Cryptosporangium aurantiacum: one gene and its partner. The protein of the gene in region 1 interacts with the protein of each later gene in a pairwise test. Links are inferred from orthologs where the notes say so. Each region holds a gene or a part of one and is shown in the gene's direction. Other genes may lie near its edges.

Region 1 (7,112 bases):
GTATCGTCCTGGCCCGGTGAGCAGCAGCGCGAGCGCGCCCCCGCTGAGGATGAGCGGCAACTCGATGCCGTCGTGGCTGGCGAAGAAGCCGTTGCCGAGGTTCACCGCCACCATCGCGTTCACCGTGACGCCGATGATGCCGCCCGCCGCGAGCGGGGTGAGCAGGCCGATCGCGAGGAACAGCCCGCCGAACAGCTCGCCGACGATCGCGGCCAGCGCGAACAGGGCGCCGGGCTGGTAGCCGAGCGCGGAGAACCCGTCGGCGGTCGGTCCGAGGCCGTCGCCGCCGAACAGGCCGAACGCCTTCTGCGCGCCGTGCGCGGCCATCGTGAGGCCGACGACGAGCCGTAGGACGAGCAGGCCGGCGTCGGCGACCGCGGCCGGCGTCTCGATCGTGAGGAGTGCGCTGGTGGAGGTCCAGTCGGGCGGTGCCGCGTGGCGGGGCCCTGCCCAGATGGTTCGATTGGTGGACGGTTGGGCGGCGTAACTGAGGTCGAACGGTCCGGTCGCGCGGGGCGGGGCGGCGTGCTCGGGGTGCGGTCCGTGGGCGGTTGCCGCTGAGTCGGACGCCGCTGGGCCCGGTGCCGCTGGGCCGGGTGCCGTGTGGGGGGCTGCTGTGTGGGGGGCTGCCGTGTGGGGGGCAGCCCCGTGGGGAGCTGCGTGGGTCGGCGGCGCGGGCTGCGCTCGGGTCGCCGGTGGCGGCATCGTCGGCGGGGCCATGCCCGGCATACCCGCGGCCAGCGCGGTGTCCGCCGGATCCGGCGTCGGCGCGGGTTTCGGCGGGGTGGGCATCGTGGTGGGCATCGCCACCGGACCCGGCATGACCGGCCGGCCGAGGACCGGCACGAACGGCTCCGGGGCGGCGGACGCCACCGGCACGGGCGTCGCGGCGGCCGGCGGGGCGGCGAGGGCTTCCGGTGCGGGTGGCGTGTCGTCCTCCGCGGCGGCCGGCTCGGGGGCCGGTGGCGGCATCACGCTCGTCGGTGCAGCCACCACCGCACTCCACAGCGCGTCGAGCACCGACCGCTCCTCGAACATCGAGTGATGCTCGTGGTTCGCCGCTCGACGACCGTGCCGCCCGGTCGTCGCGCCAGCGGAGCCGTTCCGCTCGTCCGTCTGTTCTCGCTGCTCCGCAGCGACGTCCGGCGACTGCTGACCCGATTTTGCCGGGCCAGCAGTGTGGCGGGGCACCGTTCTGGCGCGAGCCATACAGCCTCCTTAGTCGCCTTCATCTCATTAATAGATGAATACTCCAATTCCGGCAAGTGGTGTAATTCGGTCAGTGGAACACTGACAAAAGTTGACGGCGGTAACGGTGCTGTGACACACCCGACACGCTCTACCTCGGCGGTCGGTGCTCGCGCATACTTGCCGCGACCGGTACCCCGCGTCCGAGGACTGGATCATGGATCACTCGCACGGCTCCCCACCGGAGCGGTCGTCCCCGACCGACCGGCCCGGACGGCTCGCTGTCGGTCTCGTCGGCGCAGGCCGCGCCGGATCGGTGCTGGCCCCCGCGCTGGCCCGCGCCGGACACCGCACGGTGGCGCTCTCCGCGGTGAGCAGCGCCTCCCTCGACCGCGCGGCCCGGCGTCTGCCCGGCACGCCGATCGTTCCCCCGGACGCCGTGGTGGCCGCCGCTGACCTGGCGCTGCTGGCGGTCCCGGACGACGCCCTGGAATCGCTGGTCACCGGACTCGCCGAGGTCGGCGCGTTCCGCCCGGGTCAGCTGGTCATGCACATCTCCGGTGCCCACGGGCTGAGCGTCCTACAGCCGGCGATCCGCGCGGGCGCTCTGCCGCTCGCGCTGCACCCGATCATGACGTTCAGCGGCCGCGACGAGGACGAGAACCGGCTCACCGGGACGCACTGGGGCGTCACGACGGTGCCGGAGCTGCGCCCGGTCGGCGAGGCCTTGGTCCTGGAGATGGGCGGCGAGCCGATCTGGGTCGAGGACAGCCGGCGTCCGCTCTACCACGCCGCCCTGGTCGTCGCCGCGAATCACCTGGTCACGCTCATCAACGACGCGGCCGACCTGCTGCGCGCGGCGGGCGTCGAGCAGCCCGCGCTGGCGCTCGCGCCGCTGGCCGGTGCGGCGCTGGACAACGCGTTGCGCTCCGGGGACGCCGCGCTGACCGGCCCGGTCTCCCGTGGCGACGCCGGAACCGTCGCCGGACATCTCGAAGCCCTGCGCGGACGCCAGCCGAGCGCGGTCGCCGGTTACCTGGCCATGGCCCGCCGCACCGCCGACCGGGCGATCGCCGCCGGCCGGCTCGACCCGGCCGCCGCCGAAAACCTCCTCGACGTGCTCGGTGAGCACTCCGCGTCGACGTGACGGGCCCTCACGGCGGTGGAGCCCGTCGGGCCGCGCAGGAAAGGAGTTAGCCATGGCTGCAGTACGCACGCCGGTCGTGGTCACCGACCGGGAGTCGCTGGCCCGCGCGCGTGACCGGGCGGACGGTCCGGTTGCCGTCGTGATGACGATGGGCGCCCTCCACGAGGGCCATGCCGCGCTGCTGCGCCAGGCCAGGGCCCGCGCCGCCACCGTCATCGCGACGATCTTCGTCAACCCGCTGCAGTTCGGTCCCAACGAGGACTTCGACCGCTATCCCCGGACGCTCGAGGGTGACCTGGGGATCTGCGCGCGCGAGGACGTCGACGTGGTGTTCGCCCCGACCGTGAACGTCATGTACCCGAACGGGCAGCCGAACACGCGGGTCAACCCGGGGCCGCTGGGCGAGATCCTGGAGGGCGCCAGCCGCCCCGGTTTCTTCCACGGCGTGCTCACGGTCGTCCTGAAGCTGCTCAACCTGACCCGTCCCGACGTCGTCTTCTTCGGTGAGAAGGACTACCAGCAGGTGGCGCTGGTCCGGCAGATGGTGCGCGACCTCGACCTGGACATCGAGGTCGTGGGCGTGCCGACCGTCCGCGAACCGGACGGGCTGGCGCTCTCCAGCCGGAACCGGTACCTGTCCGAGCCCGAGCGGACGACCGCGCTCGCGCTGGCCGCCGCACTGCGCGCAGGCGCAGAGGCCGCCCCCGGTGGTGCGGACGCCGTCGAGACAGCCGCCCGTGACCTGCTGGGCAGCACCGAGGGGATCGACCTCGACTACGCGGTCGTCACCGCTCCCGACCTGGGCGCCGCGCCGGAGACCGGCCCGGCGCGGCTGCTGCTGGCCGCCAAGGTCGGCACGACCCGCCTGATCGACAACGGCCCGGTGCTGCTAGGCGAGCGGAATACCCGATGAAGGCTGCCGGCACCGCCCCGCGGCGGCTGCTCGCACCGTCACCGGGCTGGACCGTCACCGCGGACGTCTGCGTGATCGGATCCGGGGTCGCCGGGCTCTGCGCCGCGCTGCACGCGCGGGAGGCGGGCCTGTCGGTCGTGGTCGTGACCAAGGTCAACATCGACGACGGCTCGACCAGGTGGGCGCAGGGCGGCATCGCGGCCGTGCTCGACCCGCTCGACACCCCCGCGGCGCACGCGCAGGACACGCTGATCGCCGGCGTCGGGCTGTGCGACCCGGCCGCGGTGGACGTCCTCACCCGCGAGGGCCCGGCGCGGCTGCACGAGCTGATCCGGGTCGGCGCGGAGTTCGACCGCAACCCGGACGGCTCGCTGATGCTGACCCGCGAGGGCGGCCACCACGCGAACCGGATCGTGCACGCGGGCGGCGACGCCACCGGTGCCGAGGTGCAGCGGGCGCTGCACGCCGCCATCCACCGCGACGCCGGCATCCGGCTGATCGAGCACGCGCTCGTGCTCGACCTGCTCACCGGCGCCGACGGGCGGGCGGCGGGGGTCAGCCTGCACGTGCTCGGCGAGGGTTCCGAGGACGGCGTCGGCGCGGTGCTGGCCAGGGCCGTCGTGCTCGCGACCGGCGGGCTCGGACAGGTCTTCGCGTCCACCACGAACCCGGCCGTCTCCACCGGCGACGGGGTCGCGCTCGCGCTGCGCGCCGGAGCCGTCGTCACCGACCTGGAGTTCGTCCAGTTCCACCCGACGGCGCTGTACCTGGGGGCGAACGCCCCGGCTGGCCAGCAACCGCTGGTGAGCGAGGCGATGCGCGGTGAGGGCGCCTACCTCCGCAACGGCGCCGGCGAACGGTTCATGGTCGGGCGGCACGAGCTGGCCGAGCTCGCGCCCCGGGACGTCGTCGCGAAGAACATCACCAGGGAGATGCTCGCCGAGGGCGTCGAGCACGTCTGGCTGGACGCCCGCCACCTCGGTGCTGACTTCCTCGAGCACCGATTCCCGTCGATCCTGGCGCGGGCCCGCCAGTCCGGCATCGATCCGGTCACCGACCTGGTGCCGGTGGCGCCCGCCGCGCACTACGCGTCCGGCGGTGTCCGCACCGACCTGCGCGGGCGAACCAGCGTCCCCGGTCTATACGCCTGCGGCGAGGTGGCGTGCACCGGCGTGCACGGCGCGAACCGGCTGGCCTCGAACTCGCTGCTGGAGGGGTTGGTGTTCGCCGGGCGGATCGGCGCCGACCTCGCGAAGGACCTGCCGCCCCAGGCCGAGCCGGTCGACGTCGAGGGCAGCGGGCTCGAACACTTCGTGGTGTCGTCCACCGTGCGGGAAGACCTGCAGCACGCGATGGTCCGGGGCGCGGGGGTACTGCGCTCCGCTGACTCGCTCCGGTCCACCATGGAAACCCTCACCCAGCTCGGCGGCAAGCGCTCGATGGACCCACGCCCGGTGAACTGGGAGGTCACGAACCTCCACACGGTCGCGACCGCGCTGGTCGGCGCCGCGCTGGCCCGCGAAGAGACCCGCGGCTGCCACTGGCGCGAAGACTTCCCCGACGCCGTCGACGCGTGGCGAGGGCACCTGCTGGCCGCGATCGCGCCCGACGGCGCGCTGACCGAGACGTACGAGGCGATGACATGAGTTCGCTGGACGAGAAGTTCCAGGAGGCCGGTCTCGACCCCGCCTGGGTGCGCGACCTGGTGGCCCGCTCGTTGGCCGAGGACCTGGGCGGCCCGGACGGCGTCGACGTGACGAGCGTGGCCACGATCCCGGCCGAACAGGTCGACATCGTGGACGTGGTGGCGCGGGAGTCCGGTGTGGTCGCCGGGCTGCCGGTGGCCCTGGCGGTGTTCGAGACGGCCGGAGCCGCTTCCTTCGAGGCCCACGTCGCCGACGGCAGCGCGGTGGAGCGCGGCGACGTGGTCGCGACGGTCACCGGGCCGACGCGGGCGCTGCTCACCGCCGAGCGCACCGCGCTGAACCTGCTCTCCCGGGCCAGCGGCATCGCGACCCATACCCGCCGGTGGGCGGAGGCGATCGAGGGGACGGGCGCGCAGGTGCTCGACACCCGCAAGACGACGCCGCTGCTGCGTCCGCTGGAGAAGTACGCCGTCCGGGCCGGTGGGGGCACCAACAAGCGGATGGGCCTCTACGACGTCGCGATGATCAAGGACAACCACAAGTTCGCGGCGGGTTCGATCACCGCGGCCTTCGACGCCGTCCGGGCGGCGTTCCCGGACGTGCTCGTGCAGGTCGAGGTCGACACCGTCGCCGAGGCGATCGAAGCCGTCGACGCCGGTGCGACGTTCCTGCTCCTCGACAACATGCCGCCGGCGCAGCTGCGCGAGGTCGTGGCCGCGGTCGGCGGCAAGGTCGAACTCGAGGCGACCGGCGGCCTGACCCTCGACCGGGCCCGGGAGTACGCCGAGACCGGCGTCGACTACCTCTCGGTCGGTGGGCTCACCCACTCGTCCCCGATCCTCGACATCGCCCTCGATCTACGTCCCCGTCCGGAAGGTGCCTAGCGGTGCTGCTGACCATCGACGTCGGTAACACGAACATCGTTCTCGCCACGTTCGACGGGGACAAGCTCGTGCACTCGTGGCGGGTGCGGACCGACAGCCGGATGACCGCGGACGAGCTGGCGCTGCTGTTCCGAGGCCTGCTGGAGAGCGAGGCCGTGCAGATCACCGGCGTCTCGGCGTGCTCGACCGTGCCGGCGACGCTGCGCGAGCTGCGGTCGATGCTCGACCGGTACTACGGCGACATCCCGACGATGATCATCGAGCCGGGCGTCCGGACCGGCGTGTCGATCGTGATGGACAACCCGAAAGAGGTCGGGTCGGACCGGATCATGAACACGCTGGCGACGTACCACCTCTACGGGGGCCCTGCCGTCGTCGTCGACTTCGGGACGTCGACGAACTTCGACGTCGTCGGCCCCGACGGGGCGTTCATGGGCGGCGCGCTGGCGCCGGGCATCGACATCTCGGTGGACGCGCTGGCCGCGCGGGCCGCGCAGCTGCGGAAGGTCGAGCTGGTGCGGCCCCGGTCGGTGATCGGGAAGAACACGGTCGAGGCGCTGCAGTCCGGGATCATCTACGGGTTCGCCGGCCAGGTGGACGGGATCGCGCGGCGGATGGTCGAGGAGCTCGGCGGTGTGACCGCGGTGGTGGCGACCGGCGGGCTCGCGCCGCTGGTGATCGGTGAGTCCCGGGAAATCACCCAGCACGAGCCGAACCTGACCCTGATCGGCCTGAGACTGGCCTACGAGAAGAACTCGTAGCTCGAAAGCCCCGCTCCTCTGGGCGGGGCTTTTCTCCGCGCGGCGTCTTGAGCGATCGCTCAAAGGCTGTCTATGCTCCTGGTTGAGCGGATGCTCAAAAGGAGGCGGGCATGGACGTGCGGCGGCGCCGGGGGCTGTGGTGGCGGGTCGGGTGGACGGTGGTCGTCGGGATCTTCGCGGTGCTGGGGTTCGCCCTGACGGTGGCCACTGGCCGCGAGGACAGCGCGCTGCTCTTTGTCGGGCTCCCGGCCGGGCTCGCGCTCCTGCTCGCGCTCTCGCCCGCCCCCCACAGCCTGCACGGCACGGTCTTCGTCTCGGTGACGATCTTCGTGCTGCTCTTCGCCGCGCTGCTCCAGGAGGGTGCGATCTGCCTGCTGATGGCCGCGCCGCTGGTGTACGCGATCGCGCACGGCGTCGCGGGCCTCGTGCAGCTGTTCGACCGCGGGGTCGGCGTCGCGCTCGTACTTCCGCTGCTGGCCCTCGTCGCGATCGAGGGCGTCGTCCCCACCCTGCGTATTTCGCCGGTGCAGGCGGTCACCGTCACCAGGCAGACCGCGCTGACCCCGGCCGAGG
Region 2 (6,923 bases), 490 kb from region 1 along the record:
TGTCGCTGACCGCGCTGAGCGACCCGTCCGCGATCGCCTGGTAGGACGTCACCCAGCCGGCGACCTCGAACTCCGGCGCGCCGTAGACGGCTCGGGACGCGTACGCCTCGGCGAGCGTCTCCGGCTGGTACCGGATCGGGCGGCCGACCCGGCGGCTCAGCTCGCCGACGGCATCCAGGAGCGTGAGGGCGGCCGGCCCCGTGACGTCGTACACCGCGCCGTCGTGTGCTGCCGGGTCGCCCAGCACCGCCGCCGCGACGTCCGCGACGTCGTCCGGGGCGACCGCGCTCACCCGGCCGTCGCCGCCCGGCCCCCGCAGGACGCCGTCCGGGCCGACCAGCGCGGGCAGCATCGACGCGTAGAAGCCGTCCCGGAGGAACGTGAACGCGAGGCCGGAGCCGCGGATGTACTGCTCGGTGTGCCAGTGGTCACGGCCGAACGTGAACGTGCAGTCGGCCGTGGCGCCGAGGAACGACAGGTACACGACCCGGCGGACGCCGGCCGCCACCGCGGCGTCGACCACGGCGCGGTGCTCGGCGACGTGGTTCGCGGACTCGCGTCCGGAAACCAGGAACAACGTGCCGACGCCCTCCAGCGCGTTCCGCACCGCGAGCGTGTCGGCGTAGCCGGCGCCGATCGACACCGGCTGCGTACCCGGCAGCGCGGGGGCCGCGGAGGAGCCGCGAACCAGGAGACGCGGAGCGGCCCCGGATTCGGTCAGCCGGGCGGCAACTCGACGTCCGATCTGGCCGGTCGCACCGGTAACAGCAATCTCGTTGCTCACTTGGTCACCTTATGTTGCGGTCTGGAGTCGCACAGAGTGTTGACTCGGCAACACGGAATCGATTGAGGCGCCACAATGGGAGGTTCACCCCCGAAGTGAGGAGTTCCGGTGGAGGACGCCCGCAAGCTCCTGGAGGACTACGTCAGCTCCGGCAAAGTGATCCAGCTGGCCACACTGGACCCGAGCGGTGCGCCGGTGGTGTGCAATCTCTGGTTCGCCAGCGCGTTCGCGCCCGACCGCATCTGGTTCATGTCCCGCCCGAACCGCGAGCACTGCGCGAACTTACGCGCCGATGCGCGCGTGGCCGGCGCGATCCTCGCGATCGAGCTGGAGGGCATCGAGCAGGACGTCCGTGGCGTGACGTTCGTCGGTGAGGCGCGCGAGCTACCGACCGTCGGTATCGACGACGAGATCGCCGGCTACGCGAGCCGCTGGCCGGAGGCTTCGGACGCGATCGCGCCCGAAGCGCTGGCGGCCGGGTTGACGCCGCACCGGCTGTACGAGATCGCCGTGGCCCGGTGGGTGCTGTTCGACGAGCTGTACTACCCCGAACAGCCCCGTCAGCCGGTTGCGGCCCGCCCGGCGAGCGCGGCACGCACCTTCTCGGCGGGGCCGCGGACGGCGTCCTCCAGCGAGTCGCCCGCGTAGATACCGCCGTAGGCGAACGTGCCCGGCTGGTAACGCGCGCCCTCGGCCAGCGGCCCGGCGTCCACCGCGTCGTACCCGATCGCGTCGAGGAATCCGACCACGGTGGCCTTGGCGTCCGCGTCGTCACCGGCGACGGCGAGGGCGGACCGGTCCGGCGCGCCCGCGGGGCGCGCGAGCGAGTGCAGCGACCTCCAGAAGATGTTGTTGAACACCTTGACGACGTGCGACGTCGGCAGGTGCCGCTGAAGGAGTTCGCTGCTTGTGGTCGAGGCGTCGTCGAGCTCGGGGATCTGGCCGTCGCGCTGCGGGTAGTAGTTGTTCGTGTCGATGACCGGCTTGCCCGCCAGCGGCTCGACTGGCACCTTCTGGTACGCCCCCAGCGGGATCGACACCACGACCAGGTCGCCCGCCGCGGCGGCCTCGCTCGCGGTGGCCGCTCGGGCTCGCGGCCCGAGTTCGGCTACCAGGTCTGCCAGCGTCTCCGGCCCGCGCGAGTTGCTCAGCACCACGTCGTACCCGGCCGCGACGGCGAGCCGGGCGACGGTGCCGCCGATGTGTCCGCTGCCGATGAATCCCACAGTCGTCATAACCAGCGCCAACTCGGGTACCGCGCCCCGCATTCCCCGGCCTTTGTCCGTATGTCTTGACATGAAATTGCGCGCGGAGGAAGCTCGCAGGCGGCGCGAAGGAGGCGGCTGTGGACAACGAAGCCCCGGCTCAGCTGAACGTGTTGACGATGGGCCGGATCGGGGTGGACGTCTACCCGCTCCAGGTCGGCCGCTCGTTGCGCGAGGTCGAGACGTTCGGCAAGTACTTGGGCGGTAGCGCGACGAACGTCGCGGTGGCCGCCGCCCGCTACGGGCGCCGGAGTGCGGTGATCACCCGCACCGGGGCCGATCCGTTCGGCGAGTTCCTGCACGACGCGCTGCGCCGGTTCGGCGTCGACGATCGGTACGTCACCCCGGTCGAGGGCTTACCGACGCCGGTGACGTTCTGCGAGATCTTCCCGCCGGACGACTTCCCGCTGTACTTCTACCGGCTTCCGACCGCGCCCGACCTGCAGATCCGCGCCGACGAGCTGGATCTGGACGCGGTCCGGCGCGCCGACGTGTTCTGGGTGACCGGCACCGGCCTGTCCCAGGAGCCCAGCCGCTCGGCCACGCTGGCGGCGCTCGATGCCCGCGGGCGGAACGGCATCACGGTTCTGGACCTGGACTACCGCCCGATGTTCTGGGCGTCCCGTGAGCTGGCCGGGCGCCGAATCGCCGAAGCCCTGCCGCACGTCAACGTCGCGGTCGGCAACCTCGACGAGTGTGAGACCGCGGTCGGCGTCCGTGTGCCACGGGAGGCCGCGGCGGCGCTCCACGACCGGGGCGTCGACCTCGCGATCGTGAAACAGGGGCCGGCCGGTGTGCTGGCGTCCGACCGGAGCGGGGAGGTCGAGGTCCCGCCGGTCCCGGTCGAGGTCGTCAACGGGCTCGGCGCGGGCGACGCGTTCGGTGGTGCGCTCTGCCACGGCCTGCTCAGCGGCTGGGACCTGGAGTACACGATGCGGTTCTGCAATGCCGCGGGCGCGCTCGTCGCCTCGCGCCTGGCGTGTGCGGACGCGATGCCGAGCGCCGACGAGGTCGAGCAACTGCTGGGGGACGTCAGCCGATCCGGCGCAGCCAGCACCGGTGGCCGTTGACGTCCTCCACGAGCAGCCGGGCCAGCGTCAGCTCCCGGATCGTCCAGGAGTCGACGCCGAGCCCGGCCCGGATGTTCAGCGTCGATCCGTCCCGCGAATAGGCCAGCGAGTACGTGTCGGCGGTGTCCGGGCTGCGCGGCGACTCGACCTGCCGCACGGTGATCGATCCGCCCGAGTGGAACGTGAACTCGCGCTGGGTGATGCCTGCGTCCTCGACCATCACGGCGAGGCCCCACGGGACCGCGCACCCGGTGAAGTCCACCGGCTGCCACGTCTTGCCGATCAGCGTGATCTCCGGTTCGTCCTGTTCCTGTTCCGGGAGGACGGCCTGCGCGGCGGCGGACTCCTCCGGTGGCTCGGGGGTCGACTCGCACCCGGCCAGGACGCCGGTCACGACGGCGGCCAGCGCCACGACGGCGGCCGGCGTGGCGACAGCGGTGCTCCGAAACATGCTCTGTTCCCCCCGACGAATGCTGGACATTTCCCCCGTTCCGCATTATTAGGGGCGTCGGTTTCAACGCCGTCCGACGCGCCCGGGAATTAGGCTCACCCCGTGCGGTGGCGACGACGATTTGCGGTGGTGCCTGCGGCCTACGTGCTCCTCCGGCGCGGCGACGACGACCGGGTGCTCATGCAACTGCGGCAGAACACCGGCTTCCTCGACGGCCACTGGGCGATCGGCGCGGCCGGGCACGTCGAAGCAGGCGAATCCGTGCTCGACGCGGCCTGCCGGGAAGCAGCAGAGGAACTCGGTGTTCAGGTTCGGCCGGACGATCTGGTGCCGCTCTGCGTGATGCACAGGACCCGGAACACCCGCGCGGCGGTCGACGAACGGGTCGACTTCTTCTTCGAGTGCCGACGGTGGGACGGCGAACCGGACCGGCGCGAGCCCGATCGCGCCGCTGAGCTGCGGTGGGTGGCGCTCGACGCCCTGCCGGATCCGGTGGTGCCGCACGAGCGGCACGTGCTGGAGCGCTGGCGCGACGGCACACTGACGCCGGTGGTCCCGTACGGCTTCGGATAATCAGGGGCATGCCTGACACCACCGCGCCGCCACGGCTGCGCAGCCTGGAGTTCCACAGCCCGCTCTCGCCGGAGCGCGCCCAGCGGCTCGTCGACCGGCTCGTCGACCGGCTCGCGCCGGCCGAGCCGTCGACCGTGCTCGACGTCGGCAGCGGCTGGGGCGCGCTGCTGCTGCGCCTGCTGGACGCCGCGCCGGGCGCCACTGGCGTCGGTATCGACCTCAACGCCGACGACCTGGCCCGCGGCCGCGAGATCGCCGGTGCCCGTGGCTTGTCCGGCCGGGTGGAGTTCGCCGAGGAGTCCGGCATCGGCACCACCCGCGGCCCGGCGGACGTCGTCCTCTGCGTCGGGTCGGGACACGCGCTGACCGCGGCTCCCGGCGACTTCGCCGGAGCGCTCCGCGAGCTGCGCCGCCTGGTCGCCCCCGGCGGCCGGGTGCTCTACGGCGAGGGCTTCTGGCAGCGCACGCCCACCGACGACGAGCTGGCCCGGATGTGGCCGGACGCCGCCGCGCACGACCACTTCGACCTCGCGGGCCTCGTCGATCTGGCGGTCGCGGCCGGGTTCCGGCCACTGTGGATCGAGACGGCCACCGAGGACGAGTGGGAGCAGTTCGAATCCGGCTATCAGGCCGACCTGGAGGAGTGGCTGGCCGCGAACCCGGCCCACCCGGAGGCCGCGGATCTGCGGGAGCGCGCCGATCGGCATCGCGCGAGCTGGCTCGCCGGCTACCGGAACATCCTGAACATGGCTTATCTGACGCTGGTGCCGGTCGCGGAAAACTAAGCTGGAGCCGGGGTGGGGGATGACGTACCCGGCGGACCCGAGCCACGGCGCGCTCGTCGACGAACTGCGGCGGCTGCGCGTGGAAGGGCTGGTCGGGTTACGGACGCTCCGGCCGCGCGAACTCCTCGATGCGGCGGTGGCGTGCGGGCTGGCGCCGCCGGGCCGGGCGGGCCCGGCAGCCGTCGAGGCCCTCGTGCGCCGCGCCGTCGAGGAACTCGGCGGCGGACGGCTCGGTGACGCCGCCGCGTACACGTTCGGTCTGCGGCCCGGCACGCGTGACTGGCCCGCCCAGGACCGGCGACGCCGGAGCGCGGAGATCTACGGGGTCAGCGTCGACCGGTTCCGGAAGCACTACGAGGCACGCGTGCTCGCCGAGACCGCCGACGCGATCCTGCGGCTCGCGGCCCCGCACCACCCCGGCGAGGCCACCCCGGACAAGGCCGGGCCGTGGCACGTCGTTCCGGTGCCGATCGACTCGCGGACCGTGCCGATCACCGTGCACACCTGCTCGGTGGACATGCTCACCGGCATCGACGTGATCGTCTCGTCCGCGAACACCTACCTGGAGCTCGCGCACACGTTCACGACGTCGCTCTCCGCGTGCCTGCGCCGCGCGGCCTCCCGCAAGGGCCCGTCCGGCGAGATCCTCGACGACACGCTGGCGCGCGAACTATCAGCGTGGATCGCCCGCCACGGACGAGCCGGGCTCACGGTCGCGCCCGGAACCGTGGTGCCCACGTCCGCGGGCGACCTGGCCCAGCGGGGCATCCTGCGGATCTACCACGCCGCGGTGGTGGCGCCCCGCCCCGGCACGAACGCCTACGACATCGACCCGGCCCACATCTCGCTGGCGGTCGCGAACGTGTTCCGGCTCGCGCGCACCGAGCGCACCGAGTTCCCCGAGCTCCGGTCGGTGTGCCTGCCGCTGTTCGGCGCCGGACGCGGCGGTCTGGCCGAGGACGTCAGCTTCACCTGGATCTGGGTCGCGCTCGCCGCGGAACTCGCCAGGGACGATGGCTGGGAGGTCCACTTTGTCGCGCGCTACCCGGACACTGCCCGGACGATCGTCGACGGCCTCGCGGCGGTTACCGACGGATAGGCCGCCGCCCGTGGCGCAGGCGGCCCCCTCGTCCGTCCGCGCCTCTCGGGCGGCGTATCTCGAGTGAAGCCGACCAGCTGTCCGCCGCTCGGGGCGTCCACTGGGCGAAATCTGGGTGGGTCAGGGCCGTGGTCTGCTCGGTCCCGTGCTGCCCCGTGCCGGCACGGAACCGAGAACCCGCCCTGTCGACCGAACGATGCACGAAAAACCTTGCGCAAATCTTGTCTGGTGGGTTCATACCTGTTTACTGAAGAGCGTCGCGGCTCGGGTCGGGCCGCGGTCCGCATCCGAGAGGAGACACGTGCCCCGATTCCGGCTGCTCGGACCGCTGGAGGTGACGGCCGAGGGCCGTGCAGTGGATCTGGGGCCGGTGAAGCGCCGGACGGTACTGGCTGCGCTGCTCGTCGACGTCGGTCGTCCGGTGCAGGTGGAGACGCTGGTGGACCGCGTCTGGGGTGAGGACCCGCCGGCGAAGGCACGGGACAACCTCTACGCCCACATCGCCCGCATCCGCCGGGCGCTCACCGGGCTGGGCGCCGCGGTCGAACGCCGTTCCGGCGGATATGCGTTACAAGCCGATCCCGACGACGTCGACCTGCACCGGTTCCGGCGGCTGATTGCCGACGCCAGAGCGGACGACTGCCCGGACGAGCGCCGCGCGGACCGGTTACGGGCCGCGCTCGAGCTGTGGCAAGCGCCCCCGCTGGCGGACGTGCCGGGCGCCTGGGCCGACACCGTCCGAGAAGGGCTGGAACAGCAACGTCGGAGTGCGGTGGCGCTCTGGGCGCGCACCGAGACCACGCTCGGCCGCCCGGCTGCGGTGGTCGACGTCCTGCACGAACTGGTCGCCGCTGCCCCGCTGGCCGAGCCGTTGCTGGTGGAGCTGGTCCGGGGAC

Evidence for each region.
Region 2: the proteins of panC (region 1) and BUB75_RS07150 interact in binary tests that used the Escherichia coli proteins (3 or more experiments, as listed by UniProt). The link is inferred for Cryptosporangium aurantiacum from one-to-one orthologs.

Annotation. Positions count from the first base shown.
Region 1 is NZ_FRCS01000002.1:556,750-563,861, reverse strand. The notes cover bases 1,327-4,317. They hold panC (pantoate--beta-alanine ligase), read left to right. Parts: upstream 1,327-2,387; coding sequence 2,388-3,248; downstream 3,249-4,317. Other genes in these bases: BUB75_RS09390 (L-aspartate oxidase), read left to right, coding at 3,245-4,317; BUB75_RS09400 (Rossmann-like and DUF2520 domain-containing protein), read left to right, coding at 1,406-2,335. Also shown: BUB75_RS44950 (DoxX family protein), read right to left, coding at 1-1,209; more of BUB75_RS09390, read left to right, coding at 4,318-4,894; nadC (carboxylating nicotinate-nucleotide diphosphorylase), read left to right, coding at 4,891-5,778; BUB75_RS09380 (type III pantothenate kinase), read left to right, coding at 5,781-6,539; BUB75_RS09375 (SRPBCC family protein), read left to right, coding at 6,650-7,112. UniProt on the Escherichia coli protein: Catalyzes the condensation of pantoate with beta-alanine in an ATP-dependent reaction via a pantoyl-adenylate intermediate.
Region 2 is NZ_FRCS01000002.1:63,255-70,177, reverse strand. What follows is about bases 2,606-5,407. They hold BUB75_RS07150 (NUDIX hydrolase), read left to right. Parts: upstream 2,606-3,672; coding sequence 3,673-4,143; downstream 4,144-5,407. Other genes in these bases: BUB75_RS07140 (macro domain-containing protein), read left to right, coding at 4,948-5,407; BUB75_RS07145 (SAM-dependent methyltransferase), read left to right, coding at 4,152-4,928; BUB75_RS07155 (hypothetical protein), read right to left, coding at 3,082-3,570; iolC (5-dehydro-2-deoxygluconokinase), read left to right, coding at 2,606-3,119. Outside these bases: BUB75_RS07175 (NAD(P)H-binding protein), read right to left, coding at 1-784; BUB75_RS07170 (pyridoxamine 5'-phosphate oxidase family protein), read left to right, coding at 893-1,432; BUB75_RS07165 (NADPH-dependent F420 reductase), read right to left, coding at 1,345-2,019; more of iolC, read left to right, coding at 2,130-2,605; more of BUB75_RS07140, read left to right, coding at 5,408-6,027; BUB75_RS07135 (AfsR/SARP family transcriptional regulator), read left to right, coding at 6,329-6,923.